Linked DNA regions of Ammoniphilus sp. CFH 90114. The protein of the gene in region 2 interacts with the protein of the main gene of each other region in a pairwise test. Links are inferred from orthologs where the notes say so. Each region holds a gene or a part of one and is shown on either strand. Other genes may lie near its edges.

The links.
Region 1: the proteins of EIZ39_RS01980 (region 2) and EIZ39_RS10625 interact in binary tests that used the Escherichia coli proteins (3 or more experiments, as listed by UniProt). The link is inferred for Ammoniphilus sp. CFH 90114 from one-to-one orthologs.

What each region holds. Positions count from the first base shown.
Region 1 is NZ_SDLI01000004.1:99,836-103,135, forward strand. The notes cover bases 177-3,145. They hold EIZ39_RS10625 (transglycosylase domain-containing protein), read left to right. Parts: upstream 177-649; coding sequence 650-2,641; downstream 2,642-3,145. Other genes in these bases: EIZ39_RS10620 (serine hydrolase), read right to left, coding at 177-466; EIZ39_RS10630 (hypothetical protein), read left to right, coding at 2,724-3,145. Outside these bases: more of EIZ39_RS10620, read right to left, coding at 1-176; more of EIZ39_RS10630, read left to right, coding at 3,146-3,203; EIZ39_RS10635 (hypothetical protein), read left to right, coding at 3,228-3,300. UniProt on the Escherichia coli protein: Cell wall formation. Synthesis of cross-linked peptidoglycan from the lipid intermediates.
Region 2 is NZ_SDLI01000001.1:363,919-367,136, reverse strand. Bases 314-3,200 are described here. They hold EIZ39_RS01980 (stage V sporulation protein D), read right to left. Parts: upstream 2,771-3,200; coding sequence 857-2,770; downstream 314-856. Other genes in these bases: EIZ39_RS01975 (PASTA domain-containing penicillin-binding protein), read right to left, coding at 2,878-3,200; EIZ39_RS01985 (UDP-N-acetylmuramoyl-L-alanyl-D-glutamate--2,6-diaminopimelate ligase), read right to left, coding at 314-722. Outside these bases: more of EIZ39_RS01985, read right to left, coding at 1-313; more of EIZ39_RS01975, read right to left, coding at 3,201-3,218. UniProt on the Escherichia coli protein: Essential cell division protein that catalyzes cross-linking of the peptidoglycan cell wall at the division septum. Required for localization of FtsN.

The DNA.
Region 1 (3,300 bases), on a different replicon or contig from region 2:
CGGTCATCTGATTACTGCCCTTCAGTGGATAAGGGATCACTTGCAATTTATTAAAGAAAACGGTTCCTGAGAGTTCAAGCTCTTTTATTACTTCACGAATCCGCTTCTTTCCTACCAGGTCAATCAGCATATTTGTCGCTGTGTTATCGCTTTGAATAATCATTAAGGTCACCAGATCATAAATGGAAAGACGCGTCCCCGCCGTCATGTGTTGAAGGACCCCTGCTCCCGACGTCATATCCTCTCTACGCAGAGCAAGTGTGTCAGATAAATGGAACTTCCCTTCATTCGCAGCGTCGAACACAGCCACCATAATCGGAACCTTAATAATACTTGCCGCATAGAATCGTTCCTCAGCATTATGGCGAAACTCTTCCCCAGTCTGAAGGTCTTCAATTACGACTCCCCACACTCCGCCCGATGATTCCGTCAATTCCTTCACATGATCCACAAGTTGACTAAACATATATTATGTAACCCCTCTCTCATTCTTCGAATTCCTAAACTATAAACCTTATAAAACTATGAATTTTCTCATAATGTACCATTCTGTTTTTAACAATACAAGAGTTTATCCCCGACCCACAAAATCGAAAGCTCCATGCCGAATCAATTAGGAGTAAAAGACTACCCAGAAAGAGGAATGGATATGAAAAAAAGATGGCTAGTGGGCATACTTCTAGTCCTCATGGCACTATCGGTAACAGCAATAGGGGGCGCTGTTGCCTATGTCTATCAGACGGTCGAACAATTAGATATCAAACAACTTTCCAGTGAACCTGTCCCACCTACAGTGATTTACGATAAAGAAGAACAACTCATCGCAGAATTAAGCATAGCAAAAAGTGAACCCATAGCTTTCGACAAGATCCCGAGCCGATTAATTCAAGCCGTCGTAGCCACGGAGGATCGTCGTTTCTATGATCATGTAGGGATTGATTGGATAGGAATACTGCGGGCCGGCTGGGTGAACTTCCGTGCGGGGCAGGTTCTGGAAGGCGGAAGCAGTATTACGCAACAATTGGTAAAGAATGCTTTCCTTTCATCTGAGAGAACAATGGATCGAAAAATCCAAGAAGCTTTTGGTGCAGTTCAAATGGAGCGAACCTATTCAAAGGACCAGATCATTACCTTATATCTCAACACCATATACTTTGGTGAAGGAGCTTGGGGAGTACAACGGGCAGCCCAAATTTATTTCGGGAAAAGTGTGGATGAACTAACTCTTCCTGAGGTAGCTTTACTTGCCGCCTTACCTAAAGCGCCTAACCATTATTCCCCTTTCAAAGATGCAAAACGATCTCTAGAGAGGCGAAACCTTGTGCTTCACCTCATGCAGGAAAACGGGTATATCACGGCGAAGGAACATGACCAGGCATCTGAAGCTCCTCTTCCTGAAACCAAACATGAAATCAACCGAGACATTAAACATCCTTCCTTCGTATATCAAGTCATCCGAGAATTGAAGCAACATTATAAGATCTCTGAAGATGAGGTATGGGGGGGCGGACTCAAGATTTATACGACCATGGATCGCCATTTACAAGATACTATCGAGAAACTCTATCAGAATAACGCTCACTTTCCCAAAAGTGCAGATGGAACGACCGCACAAAGCGGTGCCGTGGTCTTAGACGTGAAAACAGGCGAGATTCAAGCCTTGATGGCAGGGCGTGGTGAAATTCCTTACCTCGGTTTTCATCGTGCGACAGATCTCAAACGCCAACCTGGTTCGTCCATTAAGCCGGTTGTTGTCTATGGGCCAGCGCTTGAACAAGGCTATCATCCCGACTCCATGCTCTATGATAAACCGCTCGACATTGCGGGATACCAACCCCAAAACTGGGACAGAAGCTATCGTGGGGAAGTGACCCTTCAAGAAGCCGTGAATAAGTCATGGAATATTCCAGCCGTGTGGCTGCTTCATCAGATGGGGATTGATCAGGGCTTAAACTTTGCTAAGAAGCTGGGTATCCCCTTTGACAAAGACGACCGCGTTCTTCCCGTGGCTCTTGGCGGGATGAAGCATGGCGTTTCTCCCTTACACATGGCACAAGCCTACGCTGCTTTTGCCAATCAAGGACTTTTGCATGAGGCGCATACAATTAAGGCTATATATGATTATGACGATCAGGAAATCGCCATCTGGGAGGCTTCCCCTCATCAGGTCATGAAGAAAGAAACCGCTCTGCTTATGAGCCATGTTCTGCAAGGCGTCTTACAATCGGGAACAGGTGCGCGTGCAGCCATCGGCCGCCCAGCTGCAGGTAAGACGGGAACGACTCAGCTCCCTCCCGCCCTTGCCTCAAGTTCAAATGGTTTATTAGATTCATGGTTTGTGGGGTACACCCCTCAATTATCAGCTGCAGTTTGGATCGGCTACGATTCAACCACCGCCCAGCACCACCTGCCTAGTGATGGAGGAAGGTATTCGGCTTTATTATGGAAGGAAATCATGCAGCACGCCCATCAGGGACTGCCCGCCGAGGCCTTTCCACAACCGCCAGCATGGAAAAAGCCAGAACTATTGCCTGCCCCACCTGTTGTAAAGAGAGCGCCACAACCTAAGGCTAAAAAAGATAAGAGATCAGAAAAGAAGAAGGAAGAAAAAGGAAGAGGGAAAGGAAAACGCGACGATTAAGGTCGCGTTTTTTTTCAGTGAAACCTTATCCCCTCTTCCTACGTCTATAAAAGATGTAGAAAAAAATAAAGGAGGTGTTCCCATGGACCAACTGCCTCTCATCTACAGTGAGTGGAAGGAAACTGAACAACAGGCGGGAGAAACACTTGCCCAAGTTTTAGTGGATCAGCATGTTCTTTTTTTACGCAAGCTTGTCAATGCTACAATAATCCGAAATCAGATTTATCAACATACCTCTAATGAAAGCGATGAGAAATATTCTTATATCTACCTGCAGCCTTTTTCTGAGACTTCAATAGAGGAAAAAGAGGCCATAGAACAGGCTGTATTTTCTCGTCATGATGTAGCCCCGCGCTATGAAGCAGAATATTGGACAGCTGGAGATCACAGCTTTATCTGCAGACAAACACAGCGGTTTGAACTTCCATTGGATGCTGCCATGCTGTTACTAGACCATTTTATACACTTGAACGGTATTCATTATGAGTACCTGTATGCGGTTTTAGATCCGGCCCGTCGCAAACTGCTCCTATTTCTCAAGAGAACGGTATATAATCCTTAAGGGAGAAGAAGAAAGGAGTCTATCATGAACCGACAACAGATAGAAGAATGGTATGAAGAAGAATGTCAGAAAGCAGGTCAACCCCAATCCAAGGTAT
Region 2 (3,218 bases):
TCATCCATGTTCAGTATTGCAAATTTCCGTTTATCATTATAAATATTCCCTAACTGAGAAAAAAGAAGGGATTTCGCATGCCTATAGTTATCCATCGTTTGATGATAATCGAGATGATCTTGTGTCAGGTTTGTAAAAATCCCTGAGGTAAAGTTGCAACCCCAGACTCTGCCCATCTCAAGAGCATGGGAAGAGACTTCGATACAAGCATGTGTCGCTCCTCTTTCAACCATAATAGCAAACATTCTTTGCAACTCTAAAGCATCAGGTGTGGTATTCTTAACCTCTTCTGTGTAATCCCCCATACGCATTTGAATCGTACCAATGATACCGGTAGCACAGCCAGCATTATTAAGAATTTGCTCAACTAGGTGTGTAACCGTCGTTTTCCCATTCGTACCTGTCACACCGATTAATTGAAGTTTACTTGTAGGATGATTGTAAAATTGATCGGCGAGAATCGCTAAAGCTCGCGTCGTGTCAGATACCTTTATTGTTACATCTGGAACGTCCTGATCCTCTTCGACTAAAAAAGCAATCGCACCATTTGCATGTGCTTGCTCAATATAATCATGGCCATCAACTGTATTGCCCCGAAGAGCTACAAATAAATTTCCTGGTTTTACCTTGCGTGAGTCTGTAGATATTCCCGTAATTTCCATATTTAATTCCCCTGCTGCATCATACACAAGCAAAGGGGAGAGAAGTTCTCTTAAGTTCATGAAAGTTAGCCCCCCCAAAGTCACAAATCAACGTCTATCATTTTAATCATCTTTCTGCTTTTTGTCACTATAGGAATACTTGGCCGTTGTCAAAACTTTAGGTGCAGACAGCAGCCAAGTGAGTACAACATGGTTTATCTGCCTAGGTAAATGCGGATGGTTTTTCCTTCCTCAATATTAGTGCCCGGTGCTGGAGACTGATAGGTGACTACATCACCATTTCCTTCCACTTCTAGAGGAATAGCATAATATTGAGATTGCAGGCGATCTTTCTCCATGCCAATTAAGTTAGGAACCGAAATGAGCTTCTTATCGGGATACATGTACTCTTTTGGCATCTGCTCTTTTCTTTTGGGCACTTCCATGGAACGCAAGGCAGAATCCAAAATATTTCTTACGATTGGAGCCGCAATCGTCCCTCCAAACTGCCTCACTCCTTTAGGATTATCCACCGCCGTATAAACTACGATTTGAGGATCATCTGCAGGTGCAATTCCAATGAAGGATACAATATGCTTGCTCTTAGAGTAGACCCCATTCTCAACTTTCTGAGCTGTCCCTGTCTTTCCACCTACACGATATCCATCGATATAAGCATTTCTTCCCGTTCCGTTAGCCACTACAGATTCTAGAGCATATCGGACCTTACTGGAAGTCTCTGGGGAAATGACTTGGGCAACCACTTCTGGTTCAATCTTTGCCACTGTATCTCCGGTGATCGGATGATGCCACTCTTTTGCTAAGTGAGGCTTTATTAATTTCCCACCATTAATAGCCGCTGAAACAGCAGCAACCTGTTGAATTGGCGTCACAGAAACCCCCTGTCCAAACGCCGTAGTAGCGAGCTCCACTGGACCTACACGGCTCATTTTGAACATTACCCCATTCTCTTCCCCAATGAGGTCAATTCCAGTCTTCTTACCAAAACCAAATTTACCAATGTAGTCAAAGAGCATTTCTTTTCCTAATCTTTGTCCCAATGCTACAAAGCCCGGATTACAGGAGTTTTCAACCACCTGTAGGAAGGTTTGATCACCGTGACCTCCTGGCTTCCAGCATCGCAAGCGAGCTCCTGCTACATTAACACTTCCCGGGTCATTGAACCTTTCCTTGTCCAAATCAACCTTTCCTTCTTCCAATGCTGCAGCCAACGTAATAATTTTGAAAGTAGAGCCGGGCTCATATGTTTTCCATATGGGGAGATTGCGATTATACGTTTCTGATGGATACTCCCGGAATAACTCTGGATGATAGTTGGGTCTGCTGGCCATTCCAAGAATTTCTCCTGTCTTAGGATCCATTGCAATTACCAATGCATCATCCGGATCATAGAAGGCAAAAGCTTGATCCAATTCACGTTCGATGATGGCTTGGATGTTTGCATCGATGGTTAAATATAAGTTAAGCCCGTCCTTCGGGGGAGTAAACTTCTGGGTGTCTCCGGGCATTTTTTCCCCTTTAGCCGTGGCATCATATTTTATCGCTCCTCGTTCACCGCTTAACATGTCGTCATAAACTTTTTCGATTCCTGCCAACCCTTGATTATCAATTCCAGTAAATCCAAGGATATGAGAAGCAAATGCCCCTAGTGGATAGTAGCGCTTGCTGTCCTCAGCAATATGAACGCCTGGTAAGCCTAGCTGACGAAGTTCTTTCGCTGTTTCTTCAGAGATCTTCCTTCCCCCTGGAACCCTTACAATAGAAGAGCGTTTCGTAATTTGACGATAAATTTCCTGTTCATTTCCCTTTAAGACTCTAGCCAACTCCTTCGCCGTACCTGGTTTGTCTTTAACCTGGATAGGGATAGCCATGACAGACGGAACGCTAATATTGTAAGCCAACACCTCGCCATTACGGTCATAGATCATCCCACGCTTGGCTTCAAAAGGGATGTTTCTTGTCCATAACTCCTCCGCATTCTTCGTAAGCCACGGACCTTTAATCACTTGAACATAACCTAGCCGCGCAACCAAAAGGCTGTACAAAAAGACTCCTATTAGCAGGGCGATAAAAATTCGTCTGCGTACCGTAACATTGGAAACTCTCACCCTCTAACCTCCGTTTCCTGATTAATGGCTTTGTCCATAACTTGTCTCCCTAAACCCTATTCAAAAAAGAAGAGAGATAGAACGCTTGACACGTCCCATCTCTCCATTTAGTTCATAAACGAGGGAGAATTAGAATTCTCCTCCTGCTGTGGCTCGTTTTCTTCGGTAGTTTCTTCAGCTTCAGCTTCCTCTATTTCAGGAACAACTTCCTCCTCTGGGCTGGAATTCGGCTTCAGTTGAATTTTTAATTGCTCGCCTGGTGCAGTAACTGAACCAGGAGGGATACTCTGAGTCATGACAAATCCTCTTCCTGTTGGTTCTACTTTCAATCCAAGAATGTTACAGAACTCCATCACTTCCCGAAGCGTCATTCCGGTAAAGTCAGGCATCTGGATTTCATCTAACTGATCTGTGATGAGATAGACTGTACTCTCCGGCATAATCGCAT